2 linked regions of the Pleurocapsa sp. PCC 7327 genome follow. The protein of the gene in region 1 binds, or shares a complex with, the protein of each later gene. Links are inferred from orthologs where the notes say so. Each region holds a gene or a part of one and is shown on either strand. Other genes may lie near its edges. The genes, in order: mnmG and mnmE.

The links.
Region 2: the proteins of mnmG (region 1) and mnmE are in contact, whole or in part, in a solved structure (PDB 9HIP), measured with the Escherichia coli proteins. The link is inferred for Pleurocapsa sp. PCC 7327 from one-to-one orthologs.

Annotation. Positions count from the first base shown.
Region 1 is NC_019689.1:945,677-957,775, forward strand. What follows is about bases 1,016-3,919. They hold mnmG (tRNA uridine-5-carboxymethylaminomethyl(34) synthesis enzyme MnmG), read right to left. Parts: upstream 3,468-3,919; coding sequence 1,563-3,467; downstream 1,016-1,562. Other genes in these bases: plsY (glycerol-3-phosphate 1-O-acyltransferase PlsY), read right to left, coding at 1,016-1,322; PLE7327_RS04230 (dolichyl-phosphate-mannose--protein mannosyltransferase), read left to right, coding at 3,588-3,919. In the rest of the region: PLE7327_RS04215 (alpha/beta hydrolase), read left to right, coding at 1-659; more of plsY, read right to left, coding at 672-1,015; more of PLE7327_RS04230, read left to right, coding at 3,920-4,973; serA (phosphoglycerate dehydrogenase), read left to right, coding at 5,468-7,048; prmA (50S ribosomal protein L11 methyltransferase), read left to right, coding at 7,140-8,030; cobM (precorrin-4 C(11)-methyltransferase), read right to left, coding at 8,017-8,823; PLE7327_RS04250 (hypothetical protein), read left to right, coding at 9,001-9,270; PLE7327_RS04255 (hypothetical protein), read left to right, coding at 9,365-9,895; PLE7327_RS04260 (hypothetical protein), read right to left, coding at 10,147-10,890; PLE7327_RS04265 (ABC transporter ATP-binding protein), read left to right, coding at 11,178-12,029. UniProt on the Escherichia coli protein: NAD-binding protein involved in the addition of a carboxymethylaminomethyl (cmnm) group at the wobble position (U34) of certain tRNAs, forming tRNA-cmnm(5)s(2)U34.
Region 2 is NC_019689.1:3,115,003-3,127,195, reverse strand. Bases 3,258-6,255 are described here. They hold mnmE (tRNA uridine-5-carboxymethylaminomethyl(34) synthesis GTPase MnmE), read right to left. Parts: upstream 5,445-6,255; coding sequence 4,071-5,444; downstream 3,258-4,070. Other genes in these bases: PLE7327_RS14005 (YafY family protein), read left to right, coding at 5,963-6,255; PLE7327_RS14015 (molybdopterin-dependent oxidoreductase), read left to right, coding at 3,541-4,056. Outside these bases: hisA (1-(5-phosphoribosyl)-5-[(5-phosphoribosylamino)methylideneamino]imidazole-4-carboxamide isomerase), read left to right, coding at 123-896; 7,8-didemethyl-8-hydroxy-5-deazariboflavin synthase subunit CofG, read right to left, coding at 899-1,864; psbA (photosystem II q(b) protein), read left to right, coding at 1,997-3,079; more of PLE7327_RS14005, read left to right, coding at 6,256-6,817; PLE7327_RS14000 (6-pyruvoyl-tetrahydropterin synthase-related protein), read right to left, coding at 7,123-8,220; bis(5'-nucleosyl)-tetraphosphatase (symmetrical) YqeK, read left to right, coding at 8,535-9,131; rsfS (ribosome silencing factor), read left to right, coding at 9,207-9,650; PLE7327_RS13985 (CGLD27 family protein), read left to right, coding at 9,656-10,156; PLE7327_RS13980 (asparaginase), read left to right, coding at 10,203-11,156. UniProt on the Escherichia coli protein: Exhibits a very high intrinsic GTPase hydrolysis rate. Involved in the addition of a carboxymethylaminomethyl (cmnm) group at the wobble position (U34) of certain tRNAs, forming tRNA-cmnm(5)s(2)U34.

The sequences.
Region 1 (12,099 bases):
CCAGAGTCGCCCAAGTTATTGCCTTCAATCCCATTATCGGCAATCTCTTCGGCAATGATTTGTCTGGGGTAAAGGTGCCGACATTAATGGTTTCTTCATCGGGAGATGGGATCACGCCAACTATCTCTCACCAACTGCAACCGTTTCAGCAATTGTCGGGAGAAAAATACCTTCTAGTCGCGATCGGCGCAACTCACATGAGCTTGACGGATATCAGTAACTTAAATAGTACTGTCGGACAAAGTACTTTAGTGCAAGAGGTGATGGGAAAAGATGCCGAATCGATGCGACAAATGGCAAAGGCGATCGCTTTAGCCTTTGTCGAACAGCTAACGCCCGCGGCCCCAACCTATCGACCGTTTTTATCGCCTGCTTACGTCCAATCGCTTTCTGACGAGAAAATAACTTTTCGTTTGGCTAGAGAACTTCCTCCCACTGTAGATGCTTGGCTGAGCGTTCTTAATTTAGGCAATCGATACGCTGACTCCGACAAATCTGAAGGCAAGCCTTCCATTCTCAAGGCAATTCAAGGGTATTTTATTAATGCCAGAGAGATGATATCTCCGCCCGCTTACTGTAGCGGACAATTAGACCGCTTATTTACCGGACTCTTGAACACCTACGATAGCGACCGCTATTATTGGGATAGTTTGGCTTAACGACAATTAACATCAAGCTTCTTCTTGTAATTTTTGCCCGATCCGAGGTTCGGTTCCGGCAAGGAGACGACTGATATTGCTTCGGTGACGAACGATTACATATATTCCCGCTATGGCTGCAAATAGAATATAAGGAAGGGGTTGTTTGAGAAAAATCATTAGCATATTAACCGCGATCGCGCCGCCAATCGAACTGAGAGAAACGATTCTCGACAGTACTAAAACGATTAAAAAACTTGCTAACGCTCCCAAAGCCACAACAGGGTTCATTACTAATAAAATGCCTAAGCCAGTGGCTACAGATTTCCCTCCGCTAAAGTTGAGAAAAATCGATTTACTGTGACCGAAGATCGCCGCTAAACCTGTGGCAACGATGAGCCAAGGCTGCCAATTGGCAGGAAGAATTTCTGTAGGATAAACCGCATAAAAAAGATCGACCAATGCAACTGCGATCGCTCCTTTGAGGAGATCGATTAATAAAACCGCGATCCCAGCACCTTTTCCTAGCGTTCTCAGAACATTAGTTGCCCCAGTCGAACCAGAACCATGCTCTCTAATATCGATTCCTTTGAGATAGCGTCCGGCTAGATATCCAGTCGGAATCGAACCGAACAAATAAGCAACGATTGCGAGTAGTCCGCTGACAAGTATAGAGACAAGCATGGTGAGTCGTTAGTGGTTAGTCAACCGATGAAAAGATTTACGATTTTAGATTATCCCACGACTAAAGTGCGTGGGCTTGAAAGTCTTTTAATCGATCGAGAGTCTTTTGCCACTAATTGATTTCGCGATATCGCAAACGATCGCGCTAAAATCTATAGCAAATCTTCCTCATGGCTATTTTTGATCTCGCGATCGCGCGCTTTCGTTGACGATTGATAAAGTTCGATAAATCGATAATCTTTACACGGATTGATAGCGCGATCGCACTTCTAAATACACCAACAATGCATTAATGTCAGCCGGATTCACGCCGCCAATTCTGGAAGCTTGACCGATGGTTAAAGGTTTAACTTTGTTTAATTTTTCCCTTGCTTCCATTGACAAAGTGTCAATTTTTATGTAGTCAAGATCTTTGGGTAATTGGCGATTGGCGTGACGCGCGATTTGGTCGATTTGATTTTGTTGGCGTTGCAGATAACCGGAATATTTAATCTCGATTTCTACGCCTTCTTTTTCGGCGGGATCGAGATGGGGATTGCCCAAGCCAAAACGTTCTAAATCGACGTAATGAAAACCGGGACGGCGCAACAGGTCAGCAAGGGGAATCGAGCCTTTGATTTTTTGTCCGGTTGCCGCCGCGATCGCGATGCCGATTTCATCTTTTTCTTTGACGCGCGTTTCGTGCAGTCGTTCCTTCTCGGCAACGATATTTGCTTGCTTGCGCTGGAAGATTTCCCAACGACGGTCATCTATCAAACCAATTGCGCGACCTAGTGGCGTGAGGCGTTGGTCGGCATTATCAGAACGCAAAATCAACCGATACTCAGATCGAGAAGTTAACATGCGATAGGGTTCCCGCAGGTCTTTGGTACAAAGGTCATCAACTAGCGTTCCGATATAGCTTTCTTCGCGGGGAAAAACGAGCATTTCCCGCCCCCTAACGAATCTAGCTGCATTGATTCCCGCCACGATTCCCTGGGCTGCGGCTTCTTCGTATCCGGTCGTTCCGTTAATTTGTCCCGCACAGAATAATCCTTCGATTTTCTTAGTCATGAGAGTGGGATAGCACTGCGTCGCAGGCAGATAGTCGTACTCCACCGCATAGGCAGGGCGCAGCATGACGCAGTTTTCCAATCCCGGCAGAGTATGCAACATGGCGAGTTGCAGGTTCTCTGGCAGTCCGGTAGAGAATCCCTGGATATAAAGTTCGGGAATATCTCGTCCTTCGGGTTCGATAAAGATTTGGTGACTTTCTTTATCGGCGAAGCGAACGATTTTATCTTCGATAGAAGGACAGTAACGCGGTCCTTTGGAATCGATAAACCCACCATAAATTGGGGAGAGATGCAAGTTATCTCGAATCAGTTGATGGGTTTCGGCAGTTGTGCGGGTGAGATAGCAATTCATTTGCTCTCTGTGTACCCAAACTTCTGGATCGAAGCTGAACCAACGGACTTCTTCATCGGGAGGTTGAGGTTCTAATTTGCTGTAGTCAACAGAACGCTTATCTACTCGTGCGGGAGTTCCCGTTTTCAGCCTTCCGGTTTCAAAACCCAGACGGTTCAAAGTTTCAGTTAACCCGACGGCGGCAAACTCCCCAGCGCGTCCTGCTGACATCGATTTACCGCCAACCCAAATGCGACCGCCTAAAAAGGTTCCCGTGGTGAGAATGACGGCTTTGGTTTGGAAGCAAGCGCCAAAGTAGGTTTGCACGCCGATAACTTCGTCGTTTTTCCCCAATACCAAGTCTGTCGCCATGCCTTCGCGAACGAGCAAATTTTCTTGGTTTTCGACGATATTTTTCATCACTGCGGCATATTCGCGCTTGTCGGTTTGGGCGCGCAATGCCCAGACAGCAGGTCCTCGCGAGGAGTTGAGAACGCGCTTTTGTAGGTAAGTTCGGTCTGCCATTTTGCCAATTTCCCCGCCCAGTGCATCGACTTCGTGGGTAAGCTGGGATTTGGCTGGTCCTCCGACGGCTGGATTACAAGGCTGCCAAGCAATTTTGTCTAGGTTGAGGGTTAGCATGAGGGTACGACAACCCAGACGGGCGCAAGCGAGGGCAGCTTCGCAACCTGAATGTCCTGCCCCAACTACGATGACGTCAAAAGCGTCTTGGAATTCTATCGAGGATGCGATCGTCATAGTCTAAGCGTTGGCTCGGCAAATACGTATGTTTATTTTAGCGGCTAGTCGGATTTGGAAGCATTGTCTTGAGACTCTCTAAGATAGAAGAAGCCAAGTAAGAGAAGACGTTTTCCAGGCATGACAAACATACTAAAGACTAAGATAAGGTCTTTTTTCTTCGCGCCTTCTTGGTTTTGGATGGCGATCGCTATTTTATTGGCAACATCGTTAGCTTTGCGTTTTTGGGAGTTGGGACGATTTAATCAGCTAGTCTTCGATGAAGTTTACTACGTTAAATACGCTCAAAACTATCTAAGTCGCACGCCTTTTTTTGACGTTCATCCCCCGCTAGGGAAATATTTAATTGCTTTTGGGATTTGGGTTAGCAAGCTTCATTTTTGGAATCCTACAGGTCAGACGACAGCTTTTGGCTATCGCTGGCTAAATGCTTTGACTGGTTCTTTGATTCTGCTAATTGTTGCTGGGATCGCCTATCAGTTAAGTTATCGTCGCAGCTACGCTTTTATCGCGGCTTGGTTTGCCTGTGCCGACGGGTTGCTATTGGTTGAGTCTCGCTATGCTTTTTTGAATATTTATCTAGTTTTTTTCGGATTATTGGCTCAGTGGTGTTTTTTAATAGCTTTAGCCCAGAAATCTCTACTGCGTTGGTTGTATCTCGTTTTGGCTGGTATTTTTTTCGGGTGTTCTGCTGCGGTTAAATGGTATGGATTGGGATTTTGGTTGGGAATTGGTGCGGTTTGGGCAAGTGCCCGGATCGTTAGCTGGTGGCAACGCGATCGCAAGCTATCATTCAATCAACCTTTTTGGCAGAATTTATCCAAATTCAAATTATGGCCTTTATTGGTCTTTTTGGGAGTAATTCCAGTCGTCGTTTATTGCTTGCTCTGGATTCCCCATTGGCAACTCGATCGCGATCGCGGATTTTGGGAATTACATCAGAAAAGTTGGACGTTTCACCAACAACTAGGGAGTAGTTCTCAGATCCATCCCTACTGTTCTCCCTGGTACAGTTGGGTTTTGATGGTTCGTCCGGTGGCGTATTTTTTTGAGAAATCGGGAAATTCTGCCCAATCTACCGTTTACGACGTGCATGGCATGGGCAATCCAATTCTATGGTGGCTAGGCACGATCGCAATGCTCATTTTAGTAGGAAAAATAGCGCAACAAGTATACCCGATTCAGAAAAAACGACAACGGGAGTTTGATTTCTCGATTCCGCTTTATTTGCTGTTGAATTATGGGGCGAACTGGTTGCCTTGGATGCTGGTGCATCGCTGCGCTTTTCTCTACTACTATATGCCAGCCTCGATTTTTGGTTTTTTGGCGATCGCTTATCTAGTCGATCGATGGCTGTATAGCGATAATCTTTGGTGGCGGGCGATCGCTATAAATATTATTTTTTTCATTTTGATGGGTTTGGCTTATTGGTTGCCTATCTATCTAGGTCTGCCTTTATCAAGGGAGGCATTTGACCATCGCATGTGGTTTCGTTCTTGGTATTAAAGTTGTTCGCGCTACAACAATTGCGACAAAAACCGGAAATCTTTTATAAGAATTCAAAGCGGCGCGTTACCTTTACCGTTACAATAAGCTACTGCATAAACTTATATCTTGCACCTACCCAACTTATCGCCAGAGAATAAATTCTCAACCCTAACAGGATAAGTCTGTTTTAACGGACTTATCTCTTCTTGAAGTCAGATTTATCTGACTTTAGCTATCAGCCAAGAAATTTATTTCTTGGTAGGATGAAAAGCTGGTGCAAGATCTAAGAGGTTGTCCCAAAAGTATAGAATGTCATGTCGAGCGTAGCGATCGCGAAGCGAAACATCTGATTATACCAACTCCAAACAGAGATTCTTCGTTACGTTCTCCTACACTGGAAATGACAAAATGGACTTTTTAGATGTCCCCTAAGTAAAGACAAAAAGAAAAAAATTTATTCTTTTTCTTATTGTCTTCAAAGTAATAGATATCAAATTATTATTTAAAGGACTATGGCAAAAGTTCTCGTATCCGATCCTATCGACCAAGTGGGCATTGAGATTCTCTCGCAAGTTGCCCAAGTAGACGTAAAAACTGGGCTTTCTGCTGATGAATTGATTAAAATTATTCCCGAATACGATGCACTGATGCTGCGTTCTGGTACACGGGTGACGCAAGAAATCATTGAAGCAGGAACTCAACTCAAGATTATTGGCAGGGCAGGCGTGGGCGTAGACAATATCGACGTTCCAGCAGCGACTCGTCAAGGCATTATCGTCGTCAACTCTCCCGAAGGCAATACGATTGCCGCAGCCGAACATACCCTAGCGATGATGCTATCCTTATCCCGCTATATTCCCGATGCCAATGCCTCTGTCAAAGGGGGAAAGTGGGATCGCAAAAGCTATATCGGTTCCGAAGTGTACAAGAAAACGCTAGGAGTGATTGGTCTAGGGAAGATAGGTTCCCACGTCGCAACCGTGGCAAAAGCAATGAACATGAAAATTCTTGCCTACGACCCTTTTATTTCTAAGGAACGGGCAGATCGACTCGGTTGTACCTTAGTAGACTTGGATTTTCTCTTTGCCGAAGCCGACTATATCACCTTACACATTCCCAAAACGCCGGAAACCACCCATCTCATCAATGCGGAAACGCTTGCCAAGATGAAACCTAACGTTCGCATTATCAACTGTGCGCGAGGTGGCATTATTGATGAAGAGGCTTTAGTAGAAGCCATAGAATCGGGCAAAATTGCTGGGGCAGCCTTAGATGTTTTCGAGCAAGAACCTTTAGGAGAATCGAGATTGCGAGAACTCGGTTCTAAGGTGATTCTTACCCCTCATTTGGGAGCTTCGACAGAAGAGGCGCAGGTCAATGTCGCGATCGACGTTGCCGAACAAATTCGAGACGTGCTGTTGGGATTGCCAGCGCGATCGGCAGTCAATATCCCGGGACTGACCCCTGACGTGATGGAAAAACTCAGACCCTATCTGCGCTTGGCAGAAACGCTGGGCAATCTAGTCGGTCAACTGGCAGGGGGACGAATCGAGCGCTTGACGGTCAAGTTGCAAGGCGATTTGGCTGAGGTTAACAGCCAGCCAATAGTTATCGCTTCGATCAAAGGACTTCTCTCTCAAGCATTGCGAGAGCGCGTCAATTACGTCAATGCCGCAATTGAAGCCAAAGAACGCGGGATTCGCATCATCGAAACTAAAGATGCTTCGGTTCGGGATTACTCCGGTTCGCTTTATTTAGAGGCGCAGGGATCGATGGGAGAACATTCGGTCACGGGGGCGCTGTTGAGCAATGGAGAAATCCGCATTACCGATCTCGATGACTTCCCCATCAACGTTCCGCCCAGCAACAATATGTTATTTACTCTCCATCGAGATATGCCGGGAATTATCGGCAAAATCGGTTCTCTACTGGGGAGTTTTAACGTTAATATCGCCAGCATGCAAGTAGGTCGAAAGATAGTTCGAGGCGATGCGGTCATGGCGCTTAGCCTCGACGATCCGCTACCAGAGGGATTGCTATCAGAAATTACCAAAGTCGCGGGTATTCGCGATGCTTATACGGTCAAGCTTTAAGAAATTGTTATTGATTTGTTATTGTTTGTTGTTTATCGACGTACAAATAAATAACAATGAATAAACAGCGATCGATAACCAATCTCCTCCTATGTCAAACAGTTGGTGGGAAATTCAAGTTCTGTGTCATCCAAACATGGAAGAATCCGTTTTTTGGCGGTTGCAAAAGTTTGGGTGTTCGGGAACCGCGACCGAAAGAAAGGAACAATCCTATCTAATTCGCGCTTATCTGCCTCAAATCAAGGCGCAGGCGCTGGATTTAGCAGCGCTTTCTCTGTGGCTGCGCCAGGATGCGATGATTCTGAATCTTCCCCAACCGATAACTCGCTGGCAATTGATTGACGAAGAAGATTGGGCGAGTAGCTGGAAACAACACTGGCAACCAACGGAGGTGGGCGATCGCATTCTTATCTATCCCGCTTGGTTAACCCCCCCCGAAAACTCAGATAGGATTATCCTGCGCCTCGATCCCGGCGTTGCTTTCGGCACGGGAACCCACTTAACCACTCAGTTGTGTCTGGAATCGCTGGAGATGCGCATGCTCTATCCCAGCGGCGAAGCGGTGCTGGCCGATATTGGCTGCGGTTCTGGCATTCTCGCGATCGCTGCTATCTTAATGGGAGCGCCCAAAGTCTACGCTGTCGATATCGATCCCCTCGCCGTCGAGTCCGCCCGTCAAAATCGCGCCCTCAATCAAATCGATGCGGATCGCCTGATAATCGAGCAAGGCAGTCTTGAAAAAGTGCTAGAAATGGCTCCTGAAGGCGTTGATGGCGTTTTTTGTAATATTCTCGCAGAAACGATTATCGAGATGATTCCCCAGTTTGCCAAGCTGATCAAACCTAAAGGCTGGGGAATTCTGAGCGGCATTTTATTAGACCAAGCTAAATCGGTGATGGAACCTCTCGAAGACAATGGTTGGGTTGTCGCCGCCCTTTGGAAACGTCAAGATTGGGCTTGTCTGAATATTAGACGGGCTTAGTTATAGGCGGCTGCCATAATTTGTTGCGAAATAGGTGAGAATGTTCGGGATGATAAAGACGCGATCGCGCTTCCTCGCCGATCTCGCCCAAAGCCGGACTAATGATATAAAGCGTCGTTCTGATTAACGCTTCTTGCCTAGTCGTTTGAGCCATTTTTTCGAGCGGCACAATGCAAATTTTCTCATCCGACCAACCAACCCGGAAACAAATAGCAACGGGAGTGTCTGGAGGATAATGCTGTAGTAACTTCTCCTGGGCTGACTCGGCGTGACGAGCAGCCAAATACAGACACAAACTGGCTTTGTGAGCTGCCAGAGAAGAGAGTTCTTCCGACTCCGGCATCGATGAGGCGCGACCGCCGATACGGGTCAGAATAATCGTCTGTACCAGGTCGGGTACGGTCAATTCTGCCTCCAATTTAGCAGCGGCAGCTTGGAAGGCGCTAATGCCGGGAATCAGTTCGTAGGGAATATTGGCAGCAGCCAAAGCTCGGATTTGCTCGCCAACGGCACTGTAGAGGGTTAGATCGCCCGAATGAATGCGGGCTACAGACAGATTGGCTCTCACTCGTTCGATAGTTAAAGGGATAATTTCTTCTAAGGTTTTATTGCCCGTGCGAATCAGTTCGGCATTGGAACGGACATCTTGTAAAATTTGTTTGGGAACGAGAGAATCGGCAAACACGATAACATCAGCTTGCGAGATGATTTTGTGTGCTTTAACTGTTAATAATTCTGGGTCGCCCGGACCCGCACCGATAAAGTAAACGGCAGGTTTGAGAGGATTTGACATTTTCTCGGATCTATGAATGGGGCTTGTAACGGTAAATTAAACTCACAAAAAATTAGCTAGAAACAACGCCAATTCTCGGTTTATCGTTTCTTTATATACCCTTAATATTTTTATCAAGTTTTTTACTTTTCGTTGTTAGTCTTTATCTAAGCTTTAAAAACATTGGGGATTACCCTCATGCCGCTGAAGCCTGGAGCTTTATTAATCGTCATCGGTTGGACAGCTTTGTTAGGAGCTTGCTCCCCACCAGAAGAGGAAAACACTTCTTCGCCAGGAGCGAGCAAGCCTATCACCGAAATTGTCGAAGTCGATGGCGCACAGAACCCCACGGATGACCAAGAAGTATTTCTGTTAGAGCAACAAACGCAAGAAGGCGAAATTGTTGACTTTGGGAATCCTGAAAATAGTGGCTTGAGTAAAGCTCCAGAAGAGCAACCTAGCAATTAGCTTTCGCGGGAGTCTACTGATAAAGACAGCAAACAAGCTGGTCGCTACTAAGCATACATCAAAGTATTGAGAGAAAAAAGAGAGGAATTACTCTATGAAATCTCGTTCTCGTATCACTTTTTTCAATCTGTTGGCTAGCCTGCTGGGTGCAACTGGAGCCAGTATCATGCTCGGTCTGCCCACTCTAGCTCAAATGCCAGAAAGTTCTGGAACCGTGGGATCGCCAACGGAAGCAACAGAAGCTGGAAGCTCGACAACTCCAGGCTCTGGCATGGAAGTAGAAAGCGAATCCACTGGAACACCTTCTACTTCAGAAACCGAGACCGAAACCGATCCTTCGGCTACGGAAACCGAATCGACCACCGAAGACCCTTCGGCTACGGAGACCGAGACCGAAACCGATCCTTCGGCTACGGAAACCGAATCGACCACCGAAGACCCGAAAATTATGAAGACATCTCCGGATGCCGATTCTACTTCTCCTTCGGGTTCCATGGAAGAATCTAGTCCTTCGGGGACGATTGGAGAACCTAGCTCCAGCCCCTCAGAGCCGGGAACGGGCAGCACGACTTCGCCTAGCGGTACGACCGCGCCTGTAGAAAGCCCTTCAGGAACGGGTCAATAAGTTTCTTGGGTGACTTATCAGTGGAGTAGCTAGTTTAATATCAATGTAGTTCGTGTAGAATTTACGCGAACTTTTTTTGTTTTTTGGGATCGAATAACTCAGTAGACCTGTTATGAAAAAGTCAGAAAAATCAATTTTCACAGGAACAGGTCTAATGTTAAGAGCGCTTATCGGGCTTCGCTCCCTACGGCAGAGGGCAGTTCTCAGATAGCATCCGGCAAGATTATAAAATTATTAAGGCAATCCATCCCTTAAGCTGCTACGGGCAAGTCCACCTCGCTTTCAACCAGTGCGCCGTCAGTTACTAGCGAGCGACTTTTGCCACCTTTTTGTAAAAGATCGAGCGTCATCGCCAGCAGCGCCTTCGCTTTGCGAGTTCGCCATTCGTCTACTACTGCATCGACTTGTACCTGTGGTAGGCGACGCTGAAGTGCTTCGTAGAGATAGCCCGCGTGGCGGGTTTCGTCTTGGGCAACGCTGAGGATTCCCTGCTTGAGAGAGCGACTGCGAGGCTCGTCTTCTGGCAACACTGCCGCCATCCTAGCAAAATCTTTACTGGCATCTAATTCTAGGATATAAGTGCTAGCGAGGAAAACAAGCCAATCAATGCGATCGGGTTTGATATCTTCGCGAGAATATCCTTCATAGTACGCCTCGAAAAAAGGACTTTTTCTTTCTTGTTTGGACGACTTTTCCTGGGGCAATTGTTTGAAATCGATGACTTGTTTGCCATGCTGTTTGAGGGCGTGGGCAAAGATTTGACCGTGACGCATTTCATCGGACGCATGGCGGGCGAGTTTTTCGGCTAGCCATTCATCGCCTTCTGCTTGCGCCCGTTTACGGAGCGCTTCTAAAAACGGAACCGACCCGGATTCTGCCAGTTGAAAAGCAGCGAGAAAGTTTGGACGAGTCAGGGGATCGCGCAAATGGCGAGCTGAAAAGTAAGCAGCAGCACCCGCTCCAATCAAATGTAAAATATTTGTTAAGAAATTCATAATCTTTATAAAAACTTGCAACAAAACTACACATAATCCTATCAAATTATTTTTTTTTCGCGATCTTCTGTGCGATCGCGCTTTCCGAACTTTTGAAGATAGACTTTTTCATGCTAAAAACAATCACTCCTCTCATCCTCACATCAACGAAGCGCCCAATATTGATAATTATGAACTTGGTTTTGTGTCAAAATAATTGGCAATCGCTACTTTTGCAAAAGACGAGCATGATGGCGATCGCCCTCACAATCGAGGATGAAAATTTATTTTCACCCACAGGTCTATTGATGGTCGCTGCTGTTTCTCTGGAAAGGGTAGGTAAAGTCTATAATAAGATTCCTGTCGTTAACGATCTCTCCTTCGAGATCGAAGCGGGAGAAATGTTTGGGCTTCTAGGACCAAATGGAGCCGGAAAATCAACCACGATTCGGATGTTGATTACCTTAACCCAACCATCCCAAGGTCGTATCGAAGTGGCGGGTTACGAGATCGATCGCCATCGCGATCGCGTCAAGCAAAATATTGGTGTAGTCTTGCAACAAATTAGCGTTGATGGGGATCTCTCGGTATGGGAGAATATGGAGTTTCACGGACGAATGCACCACATTCCCAACCCAAAGCGTCAAAAGTCGATCGATCGCTGGCTGGAATATGTAGAACTGGCAGATCGCAAGGAATCTCTGGTGAAAACTCTTTCTGGTGGAATGAAACGCCGCTTGCAAATTGCTAGGGCACTGCTACATCAACCGCAAGTTCTCTTTTTGGACGAACCCACAGTAGGATTAGACCCGCAAACCCGTCGTCGCCTTTGGGAAATTATTCGCGATCTAAATCGTCAAGGCATGACAATACTATTGACGACTCATTATATGGAAGAGGCAGAGTTTTTGTGCGATCGCATCGGCATTATGGATGCTGGTCAACTAATCGAGTTGGGAACGATGGACTATTTTCGTTCTAAGTACGGACGAGGATTGGTGGTTAAGCAAGCGGGCGATCGCTTAGAATACAAGTTTTTTCCTACTCTAGAAGCAGCGAATGCTTATTTAGAAACCTTGCCAGACAAAACGGGGACAATGACTCGCCTATCTAATTTAGAAGATATTTTTGTCGAACTGACAGGACGTAGACTTGATTGAGGGATGGGGACTTTTGAGACGGGGAGACGAGGGGACTGGGAGAGGGGGGACGGGGAAATGGGGAGACAAT
Region 2 (12,193 bases), 2.2 Mb from region 1 along the record:
CTCAAGTTAGAAGCTCAACAAGAGAACCGTGTCATTCAAACTGTCCGAGGAGTCGGATACGTCTTGCGCGAGTAGGATTAGATAATAGTTATGAAAGGATTGAGGAACTTAGGATAGAGCAGATGGAAGTCATTCCCGCGATCGATTTATTAGATGGAAAATGCGTGCGCTTGTATCAGGGCGATTATACGCGATCGCAAGTTTTTAATGAAAATCCTGTCGAAGTGGCGAGACAATGGGTTGAAGAGGGAGCCACGCGCTTGCACGTCGTCGATTTAGATGGCGCCAAACAAGGCAAACCCGCTAATTTAAAAGCAGTTGAAGCGATTGTCAAAGCCGTGTCCTTGCCCGTACAAGTAGGCGGAGGGTTGCGCGATCGCGATAGCGCCAGTCAGCTACTCGCTTTAGGAGTCGATCGCGTTATTCTAGGCACCGTCGCGGTAGAAAATCCTCAGCTGGTCGCCCAACTTTGCGGGGAATTTCCTCAGAAAATCGTTGTCGGAATTGATGCTCGCAATGGCAAGGTTGCGACGCGGGGTTGGTTGGAAACGTCAGAAGTCGATGCTACCGAACTCGCAAGACGAATGGCACAACAAGGGGTCGCGGCGATTATTTATACCGATATTCACCGAGATGGAACGTTAACGGGCCCCAATAAAGTCGCCCTTAGAGAATTGGCAGAAGCCGTCGATATACCCATTATTGCCTCTGGCGGAGTCAGTTCTTTGACTGATTTACTGAGTTTATTATCTCTCGAACCAGTAGGCGTAACTGGCGTTATTGTCGGTCGCGCCCTTTATACTGGAGATGTCAAGCTTTCTGAAGCCGTCCGCGCCGTCGGTTCGGGACGATGGCAAGATATCCCGCCCGATTTTGGGTCTTCGACGTTGGCGTAGTATTAGAAATGTAACAGCTTACCTTCCCACGCCGCGACTGCCCCTCGCAATTGAGGCGATAACCAATCGTAATACTGGGGATAAATGGGCAAGCGCAGCACTAATTGCCATCCGACTGGTTCTAAAATTTCTCTAAGTCTTTGCAGGTGAGGATGGGGGTAATCGGGATTGACTTCATCTTTAGGACCAATTCCGCCCAAATCTCTCGCGCCAGCTTCTAGGCAGTCCAACAAAACGCTAGCGTCTGGGATTAGGTTGGGAGGAATTTGTATGGTAATGGTCTGGGGAAGAATATCTCTCGCTTTGGCAATGAGGTCTGGTAAGTGATGAGAATTGAAAGCTGATGCGGTAAAACTCTGGCGATCGCCGGGGCTGTAAGGTTGTAGGATAACTTCTTGTATATGACCCCATTGGCGATAAATTTGGGCAATGGTTTCTAGGGTTTCGATGCGATCGCCTTCCCTTTCTCCTATTCCCAATAATAAACCCGTCGTAAAAGGAATTTTTAATTTCCCTGCCCATTCTAATTGTTGCAATCTCAGTTCGGGAACCTTGCTGGGAGCGTGAAGATGCACGGTTTCCAACAGGTTTGGCGTTAGCTGCTCCAGCATTAGTCCCATGGATACATTGACCTGCTTGAGCTGTTGCATCTCCTGAAAACTGAGAGGTCCCGCATTAGTATGAGGAAGAAATCCTCCCGACAAAGCTAGCTGACAGATGTCGTAGATTCTTTGAAACCAAGCATCTCTTCGAGAAGAATCGGGATGCACTTCGCCACTGAGAACGAGAATCTCGCAAATTCCTTGTGAGAGGAGATACTCTAGCTTCCGTTCAACCTCTGCGAGTGTCAACCAAGCACTTCGACCGGGATCGGCACGAAAATTACAGTAGGTGCAGCGATTGAAGCATTCGTAAGTAGGAACGATCGTGTAGGCAGCGCTGTAGGTAACAATCCGAGATAAAAACATATGATAAGCTTAGTTTATAGTTTACATAAGCACATTTTTGCTTAAATTACTTTACAAAACTTATTCATTCTCTTAACATTATGAATAATCATTCATCAAGAACCTTGAAAAAGGAATAGGAATCATAGGCAAATGACAACAACCTTACAGCAGCGCGAAAGCGCTTCTTTGTGGGAGCAGTTTTGCCAGTGGGTCACCAGCACCAACAACCGCATCTACATCGGTTGGTTCGGCGTCATCATGATCCCAACCCTGCTAACTGCAACCACGTGCTTCATCATCGCCTTCATCGCCGCTCCCCCGGTAGACATCGATGGCATCCGCGAACCCGTAGCTGGTTCTCTGCTCTATGGCAACAACATCATCTCCGGTGCGGTGGTGCCTTCTTCGAACGCCATCGGCTTGCACTTCTATCCGATTTGGGAAGCCGCCTCTCTCGACGAATGGCTCTACAACGGCGGACCCTACCAGCTAACGATCTTCCACTTCCTGTTGGGAGTATTCTGCTACATGGGTCGTCAGTGGGAGTTGAGCTACCGCTTGGGCATGCGTCCTTGGATCTGCGTAGCCTACAGCGCGCCAGTATCGGCAGCGACGGCAGTCTTCCTGATCTACCCCATCGGACAAGGTTCCTTCTCCGACGGCATGCCTTTAGGAATCTCTGGCACCTTCAACTTCATGTTCGTCTTCCAAGCCGAGCACAACATCCTAATGCACCCCTTCCACATGTTGGGAGTGGCTGGTGTCTTCGGCGGTTCTCTGTTCTCTGCCATGCACGGCAGCTTGGTCACTTCTAGCTTAGTCCGCGAGACCACCGAAACCGAGTCTCAGAACTACGGCTACAAGTTCGGACAAGAAGAAGAAACCTACAACATCGTAGCAGCTCACGGCTACTTCGGACGCTTGATCTTCCAATATGCGTCATTCAACAACAGCCGCGCCCTACACTTCTTCTTAGGTGCTTGGCCAGTGATTGGCATCTGGTTCACCGCGATGGGCATTTCCACCATGGCGTTTAACCTCAACGGTTTCAACTTCAACCAGTCGATCTTAGATTCTCAAGGTCGGGTTATCAACACCTGGGCTGATGTGCTCAACCGCGCTAACTTAGGATTTGAGGTGATGCACGAGCGCAACGCGCACAACTTCCCCTTAGACTTAGCTAGCGGCGAGATGGCTCCTGTAGCTCTGAGTGCTCCTGCTATCAATGGCTAAGGCTCTGAGTCTAGTTAATTGACACAAAAGGCGTCTCCTGGAGGAGGCGCTTTTTTTGGTTATATTTTTGAATTGGAAAGAGGGCAACTTTTCAATGCAATAACTTGGTATTGGTTCGTTTCCTAGACGACAAGCTCTGCGATCGCAGCCGATTCGGATCTTCTGCCCAAAAGACTTTTCCTAATGCAATCGATCGCCCTTTGTCTGGTTTTTAATTGAGACTAAAGTATTTGCGATCGCTATCTACTAACGCCCCATTAAATAAATGTCCAATGTTAAAGCAACTAGAACTGGCTCGGACATTAAGCTATGTAAAGTTAAATTGATTGCGAATTGGTATGGTTGAGAGTTTGCTTGTAAAAAAAATTTAAAACCAAATTAAAGATTATCTTAACTCTTCGATAATTGAGTTTGATGTAAAAAAAGCGATCGCTCTCTCGATCGAGTATGATGGATTTCCCGTGAGAGTCTTAGTTCCAGGTTGGGCTGGGATTGCTTCTGTTAAGTGGGTTGGCTCGATTCAGGTTTCTGAACAACCTCTCTATAGCGAGTGGAATACCAAAGAATACGTTTTGATCGGACCAGAATACCCACCCGAACCAGGTTCGCCTGCTTTGGGGAAGATTATAACAACTCAAGTGGTCAAGAGTGCCTTCGAGTTGCCCTGGGATGCTAAATTAAGTGCGGGTCAATATCTTCTACGCGGGCGTTCGTGGTCGGGTCAAGAAACGATTGCCAAGGCAGAGGTGAGTTTGGATGGGGGTCGAAGCTGGCAACAGGCGAGATTGCACCAACCTAATTTCGATCGCGCTTGGGTACGCTGGGGTATAGATTGGTCTCCTCAGAAAGGAACTTATCAATTACAAGCTAGGGCAACCGACGATAAAGGAAATACTCAGCCCGCGAGCGTGCCTTTTTTTAATGAAAAAGGATATTTGTATGGGGGTATAATCAGCCATCCAGTCACGGTTACTTAACTAAGGACTATTGTTTATTTCCCAATACAAAAACGGCTAAAAATACGATCTAACACCGATTCTGTTACTTCTTCACCCGTAATTTCTCCCAGCGCTTGAATAGCAGTTCTAAGATCGATTGTCCAGAAATCGAGAGGAAGTCGAGCGTTAATTGTTTCTTGCACTTGTTCTAGGGCAACTTTGGCGCGGGTTAGGGCAGCAGATTGTCTTTGGTTAATCGCTAAGTCTAAATTAGCTGCTGTTAAATTTTCAGCTCGAACTATCTCTAAAATAGCCTTTTCTAAACTCTCAATTCCCTCATTTTTAGCAGCCGCAGTCTTGACAAAATGCTTAATTTGTGATGGATATTTTGTCGATTCAGCAGTAGCGAGATCGATTTTATTAATGACAAGAATTAGCGGGCGGTTTTTGACTTGTTGATAAATTTCCTCGTCTTGGTCAGTCCAACCTGCTTGGGCATCTATAGTAAGTAAAATTAGATCGGCAACTTGGGCAGCATGGCGCGATCGCTCTACGCCAATTTTCTCGACAGTATCCTCTGTTTCTCGGATTCCCGCCGTATCTAACACCTGGACGGGAATGCCACCGACGACTAATTGAGATTCTACTACATCGCGAGTCGTTCCGGGAAGATCGGTCACGATCGCGCGATCGCTGCGACTCCAAGCATTCAACAAACTTGATTTTCCCACGTTGGGACGACCGACGATGGCAACTTTTAATCCAGTACGCAGCAATTCGCCCCTATCTGCGGTGGCGAGAATATCTTTAACTTGGCGCAATACTACTTCTAGGCTAGCGCGAACCTCGTTTTCATCCAAAGGTGGCAAATCTTCTTCAAAATCGATTCTCGCCTCGACTTCGGCAAGAATATCCAAACAAGTTGCCCGCAACTGGCGAATGGGATGGGCGAGTTTTCCTTGTAATCCTGCTAGGGCTATCTGGGAAGCTTGAGGAGACTGCGCCCCAACTAATTCTGCTACGCTTTCTGCTTGGGTGAGATCGATGCGTCCGTTGAGAAATGCCCGCAGGGTAAATTCACCCGGTTGCGCCAATCTTGCTCCTAATTCTAGGCACAATTGTAAGACTTGCTGGACGGGGATAATACCGCCGTGGCAGTGAAATTCCACGACATCTTCGCAGGTATAGGAACGAGGCGCTAACATAATCAGCAATAAAGCTTCATCTACCAGTTGTTTGGTTTTGGGATGGCGAATGTAACCGTAGAGGATGCGATGGCTTTCCCACGGTTGCTTTCCTGGGGCATCAAAGAGAGTACGGGCAATTTCTATGGCTTTTGCGCCAGATAAGCGCACGATGCCGATACTTCCCTGTTGGGGAACGATAGCAGTTGCGATCGCGGCGATGGTATCTCCTCGAACTAACATGGATTTATCTTATGGGCTTCTATTGTAAAAATAACAAAATCAGCCTTTGAGCTTATTTGCGATCGCCTAATTACATTAAAAGTAACTGCTAAAAATTAAGGAGTCAGAAAATTTGTTTCTGGCTCCTTATTACTTATGTTATAAATGCTTTTCTCAGAATTTTCTTCTAGCAAACAACCCTGTCGATTAAGAAACACCTAGTTCTAAAGCCATCAAGAGAACTACTCCTATACTCGTCAGTGCCAAAACTAATAACCAGCCAATCGAGTTAGCTAAATGAGAGTTCTGTGAAAGTTTCATGGCGAATCCTTACAAATTTTCAAAACCAAGGGGTTAATTTCTAATTATCATAGGCAAACAACCGCAACAAAAATCAGAAAAGATATCTTTCTTAATTTTTCTTGACTTATTTTCATTAATTTTTATGTATCCTCGCGAAAATATGGCTAGTGTAAAATTTACATGCAGTTATCAGAGATAACTCGTATTTTCTTGAAATTTGTAATTATAAATTTTCAATGTCGCGCAAAAAAGAGACAATTACACTGTCTATTTCACCAGGAACCAAAGAGAAACTAGAAGCGATCGCCCGTCGTTTTAATATCTTTTGGGGTAAAAGTCCCAGTCCATCTGGCTTAATCGCCGCGATCGCGCAGCAAGAATTAGAAGTTGGCGAACCGTTTGTCCTTACTCAATTGCAATTACAAGCTTTAATTAAAGCGATTAAAGCACTGATAAATTCTGGAGAAATCAAAGATGCCCAGCTTTTGACCGAACTCTTGTTCGAGCGAGGCAGCTTAGAACCCTTTTTACGTCAATCCCTCTTAAGACAGATTAGTCAGCCAACGGAAATTTGGCGCAAAATTCTCGAAGAACAAATTCAAAAACAACAGCCTTTTCTGCTGTTATATCTGAATTCACAAGGATTAGAAGAAACTTTTACCGTTCGCTGGGCAGATCTACAATTCTTTGAAAAAGAGTTTTATCTAGTTGCGTGGTGCGAAGAGACATCGGGTAGCGAGGAAGTTCTTGCCCTAGTTCACAACCGCTGCTTCCGTCTCGATCGCATTATTAATATTTTACCTGTAAATAAAATTTGGCGTAAGAATTTAGACTTTATTTTAGTGAAATTACATTTTTGGGGAGATTCAGCTAAAAGGTATCAAAAACGGACAGAAGATGTAGAAATTTGGACTTTTGACGGTATTTGTAAAGTCACTCGAAAAGTTTTCAACACCTTTTGGCTAATGCAAGAAGTTTTAGCCAATGGAGAAAATTGCGTAATTGTTTCGCCAGACAGCGTGCGCGATCGCATAAAAATGAAAGTACAAATGATGGCACAACAGTACGATCTCGCTATTTATAAAGAATAAATGGGGATAATGAGTATAATGTACTTATATATAAATCCCCTCAAGTAGCTGAGAGGATACTCATGAAGATTATTAGACAGCCGCTTTCTGCATAGCGATTGGTAACAGGAAGACACCACTTGTGCGACTCGAAGGCCGGATCTCATAATTTGCTTGAATTTGCTTATTAACGCTTCCAGATAGACTGGGACTACCATACCGTTCGCCGACCTGAATAATTGCGAAGTAGTGGGTCTCTAGAAGCTTAGTCAATTCCTGTTCATCTAACGCACCTGTTTTTAGCTTTTGACCAGTATTGAAAACATCTACCTCGAACGATTTTTCAGCCCAGTAGCAAAGCGCGAGATCCTCACACATGGCTGGGGTCCATCATGGGCTGCAATGAAGGCAATATCCTGTGCAACCAATGCTTTTTCATTCTCTAGGTTTCCTAGGAAAAGCAAAAGGTCTACCCCTCTTTGTGGTATCGTGAATAGCACTGTTAAGCAGAGAACGAACATTCCGGTAATCCGAACCAAAGAGGACTTTGGCGTTTTTCGATCCAAAATGTTTAGCCTTGAAAACATTTCCCCAAAACGTTGGATGGCAAGCCCACTCATGAGCGTGAGACCAATGATTAGGTCAAATATTGCTTTGAAATTCACTCCTGCACCCCCAGAAATGTAAATGCCCCAGATACCTGCCAATAAAACGTAAAAGGCTATCAATTGTGTGTAACGATTAGTATAGTCAATCGCTAGGAGGATCGAACCTGAAGCAAGTAAAAGGAGCAAGGGAGTGAACCGCCTTTCCACCAGATGCTCCGCCATGTTTCCCAGTCCCCAATGGCGAGCAGCAGCCAAGAGACTTGTGAAAAAGTTGGAGCCGTAGATCGAGTAAAATAGTCCTAGACAGCCGACGAGCATCGCGAGCGAAGCAGCCAACCAAACATAAAAGCTCCGACGCTTGTAGAAAAAGAGCCACAGCGTAATCGCAAGCGTCAGTGTGAGGAGATTGTGCTTAACTAGACCGCCGACGAATATAATCACCAGTGACAGAATCAATAGTCCATCCGTTTGATTGCTAGTCAAAAACACGAGAAAACCAATTAGCTGAATAGCATGGGCTAACATCTGCGGATCGTTCATGCCAATATATTCGTAGTGATGTCCTGCCATGTAGGCGAGAAACACAACAGCAGAAAATAGGGCAATTAAACTCCATTTACCGAGTCGCTGGACAATCAGTCCGATATTTATGGCAATAATTAAAAGGCTTACAAAAGAAATGATGCGTCCGGCAATGATATTGTCGCCAACGAGCAAACCTAAGCTTCCGGCGATATAGAAAGATAGAGGGGGATAGTTGTTTGATGTCAGTGCCTTGAGATCCGGATAAAGAGGTCGGTCGCTGAAGGCACGCATGGCTTGAAAAGCATTCCATCCTTCGTTATAGTTCTTTGGATCGCGAATGGAATCTCAAGTATTGGCTTAGCCAGCAGCATGAGAGTTACGACAACAAGTAACGACAGGATAAAAAAGCTGCCATATCTCTCGCAAATTTTGATTAACAGGCGTTGCATGACCTCTAATCTCTTAAAGTTTTCTCAAATTTTAAGAGATTATCTAGCCGAATAAAACGAAGAAGCAATCGGGGTTTCGGCGATCGCGATCGCGATCGATTATCTCTCAAGACATGTTCGCTACAATAAGGATAAATGGAGGTTCAGAATTTTTTTATGCGAGATCGCGCGATCGCTTGGCTAGCCGAAAATGTATCGGCTCACCGACTGCAACATATTCTAGGCGTGGAGCAAATGTGTATCGAACTTGCTCGCTGCCATCGAGTCGATCCCCTAAAAGCAGCGCAAGCCGGATTGCTGCACGATCTCGCTAAATTTTTCAAGCCAACTCGCTTGCTTGAGATAGCAAAACGAAACGGTCTGGAAATCGATCCCATTTGCCAAGCTAATCCCCATTTATTGCACGCCGATGCAAGCGCGATCGTAGCGCGAGATGAATTTGGGATAAGCGATCGAGAAATCTTAGATGCTATCCGCAATCATACTCTCGGTCGTCCTCAGATGAGTCCGCTTAGTTGTATCGTTTTCGTAGCCGACGCTCTCGAACCCAATCGAGGCAAAATTCCCGAACTCGAAGCCATACGTCAAGTTAGCTGGCAAAATCTTTATAAAAGCGTACAGCAAACCTGTGACTATTCCTTAAAATGTTTGGTCGATAGCAATAAAACTATTCACCCGCGCGTAATTTTGACGCGCAATTGGGCATTACAAGTTGTTAAGAAACAAATGGAGAAAGCAACATGTAACAGTTGAGCGAAGTTTACATCCCGAACGCAATTCCCAGACATTGATTAGTTCCAAATAAAACAATAGCTTTCGCAGAGTGTAATGACAAATCGCGATTTTCAAAAATCCCCACACACAAATCTATCGACAGTAGCAATTACCAGCCAGACATCAGACGATTTATCCCACCGTTTAGCCGAGACGATCGCTCAAGCAGCTGACGATCGCAAAGCGTCTGATATTGTCGTTCTAAAAGTGACCGATGTATCTTATTTAACAGATTACTTTGTCATTGCGACCGGCTTTTCGAGAACTCAGGTAAGAGCGATCTCCGATTCGATTGAAGAGAAAGTCGCTAGAGAGTGTCACAAAAATCCTTTGCGGGTAGAGGGCAAAGGAGAAGGTTCTTGGATTCTTCACGATTATGGCGATGTAATCGTTCATATTTTTATGCCTCAAGAACGAGAATTTTATAACCTAGAAGCGTTTTGGGGTCACGCAGAACGGATTAACATCCCTTCCTTATATAACTCATCACAAGAGTAGTAGCCATGAAGGACTCTTCCGTTCAATCGTGTCCCGTTCCTGACGAACAACAACCTCTTAAAGAATACGAACAATTAAAAGATTCTTGGTTCTTTCGTTGGGCAACTCTCGAAAGCCTTCCCTATTGGAGAAAATTTGCTTGGGTATGGCTTTGGGGCTGGATTGTCGTTGGACCGATTGCGGCGGCTAGTTTCCCGCCTCAAAAACATCCATTCTTATTTGCCTTATCTGGCGTGTTAGGGACTAGCTTGCTAGTAGCGTTAGTGTTGTTGAGGCTCTACTTGGGTTGGTATTATATCCGCGATCGCCTCAAATCTGAGAAGGTATTTTATGAAGAGTCGGGATGGTATGATGGCCAAATTTGGCAAAAGCCACCAGAAGCAATCGCGCGCGATCGGTTAATCGTTTCTTATCAAATCGAGCCGATTATGCAACGCCTGCGACGAACGGCTTTAATTTTGGCAATCTTAGTCGGGATTGGCTGCCTAATCTGGCTCTTTCTCTAAAAATCGAGCCAATCCTTTCATCCAAAATCCTTTCATCCAAAATCGAATGACCAGAGGAAAACGAACCCAAGCACCGAGACTCGAAGTTCATTTACTCAGAGAAGGAATCGTAGAATCCACCCATCAAGTTGAAGCGACCGTCTGCGACGATAAAGGACGGATTTTGCTAGTTGCAGGAAGCGCCGAAACGACAGCTTTTATTCGTTCTGCCCTCAAACCGTTTCAGGCATTAGCCGTCACTAGCACGGGGACTTTAGAACGCTACGATCTCACCGACAAAGACTTAGCCATTATTTGCAGTTCTCATCGCGGTACTATCGAACAGGCACGACAAGTTTTTAACGTTCTCTGGCGTGCCGATATCGATCCCAGTTTCCTTCAATGTCCCATCCCAGACGGCGCTCAAAGTCCGCTACAGCATAACTGTTCTGGAAAACATGCCGGAATGCTAGCCGTTTGCCAGCAGCGCCATTGGCCCCTCGATACCTATTTGCGGCGTTCCAACCCTGTACAGCAGCTAATTTTAGGAAAAATAGCCGAATTATTGGGAATGCCGGGAGAAGAGTTAATTAGCGCTCGCGATGACTGTGGCGCTCCGACTTACTCGATGCAGATAGGACAAATGGCGCATTTATACGCTCTACTCGCTTCTGGTAATAGTGTGGACTTAGAACGCATCGTTCGAGCAATGACTTATTATCCGCAAATGGTCGCTGGCGATGGGGCATTCGATACTGAATTGATGCGATTGAGCGAAGGGCATTTGGTCAGCAAATCTGGTGCAGAAGGCATTCAATGCGTCGGTCGTATTGGCGAGGGAATGGGCTTAGCGATCAAAGTTATAGATGGTTCTAAGCGAGCTAAATATGCTGTCGCCCTTCATCTACTCAGGCAAATGGGCTGGATTAGTACGACGGTAGCTGAAACTTTGTCCGAACGATTTATGATTTTGAGTCGTTACAAGCGTTTAGAAGCGATTGGCGAATTATCAATGCCTTGAAATTTTTCGACAATTAGTTGTTAGTAGCCTATTTTCCTGTTATACTAGGAAAGGCGACGCGGGATAGAGCAGTCTGGTAGCTCGTCGGGCTCATAACCCGAAGGTCGGTGGTTCAAATCCGCCTCCCGCCACTGATAAGCCCTGTCCGGAGAAGTTCCGACAGGGCTTAATTTTTCTGGCTTTTACGAGTTAAGGATGTGATAATAAATCTTTCTACATCCTTTAAATGTCTTTGGGTTTTGGCAAAGACATCTGTATCTAAAACCTTAAAGACTTCCTCAAAATTCATGGCTCTATTCAGTGTCAATTTTTTGTTTTGATTGGAACGAATGCAAGTAGCTACTACAACTAGGTTTTGACCGATTACGGAATACAATTAAGAAAAACTTTAAGACATTTAGCAACTTTTTTTATTTGTCCAAATGGTTTTAGGGATAGATCGCTACATGTTTTTCAAAGATAGAGAAATTTGCCAATTGCCAGAAAAATAAAACCAACTGAATTTATCAAAATTTTCCCGAATAAATTTGAGGTAAGAATCCTGAATTTTTCTGTATCGACATCTTCTATTTTTTGGATATCAATTGAATTATAAGTTAATTTTTGTGCGGCTAAAAAGTCGAGGAGCAATTCATAAAAATGATATAAAAAATGAAAATTGAAAATTTTTTCTAATCAGGATCTACGTTCAAATCCTCACTTAGCTGTTTTTTCTCTAATAAAGTGGGAAATTTTGTTGTTATTACCCCTCTTTTGAGAGGACTAAAAGAGAAATATCCTCACTCTACGTTAGATTTTTTTGGCAGTGAAATTACTAAAGATTTTGAGATTCATAGTCCATATATCGACTGGAGATTTTCACTTTATACTGAAAGCCCAGACTTTCTGGAGACTTTAGTCCAAGCCGTTCGCCAACGTTTTGAAGTGGCTTGAGCTTATGATTTAGCCATCAATTGCGATGAGTGTAGTGAAATTAATTTAGTAACGGTTGCGGCTATCCGCCCTACTTATGTGGCTGGAGGAGCGTTATCTTCAGA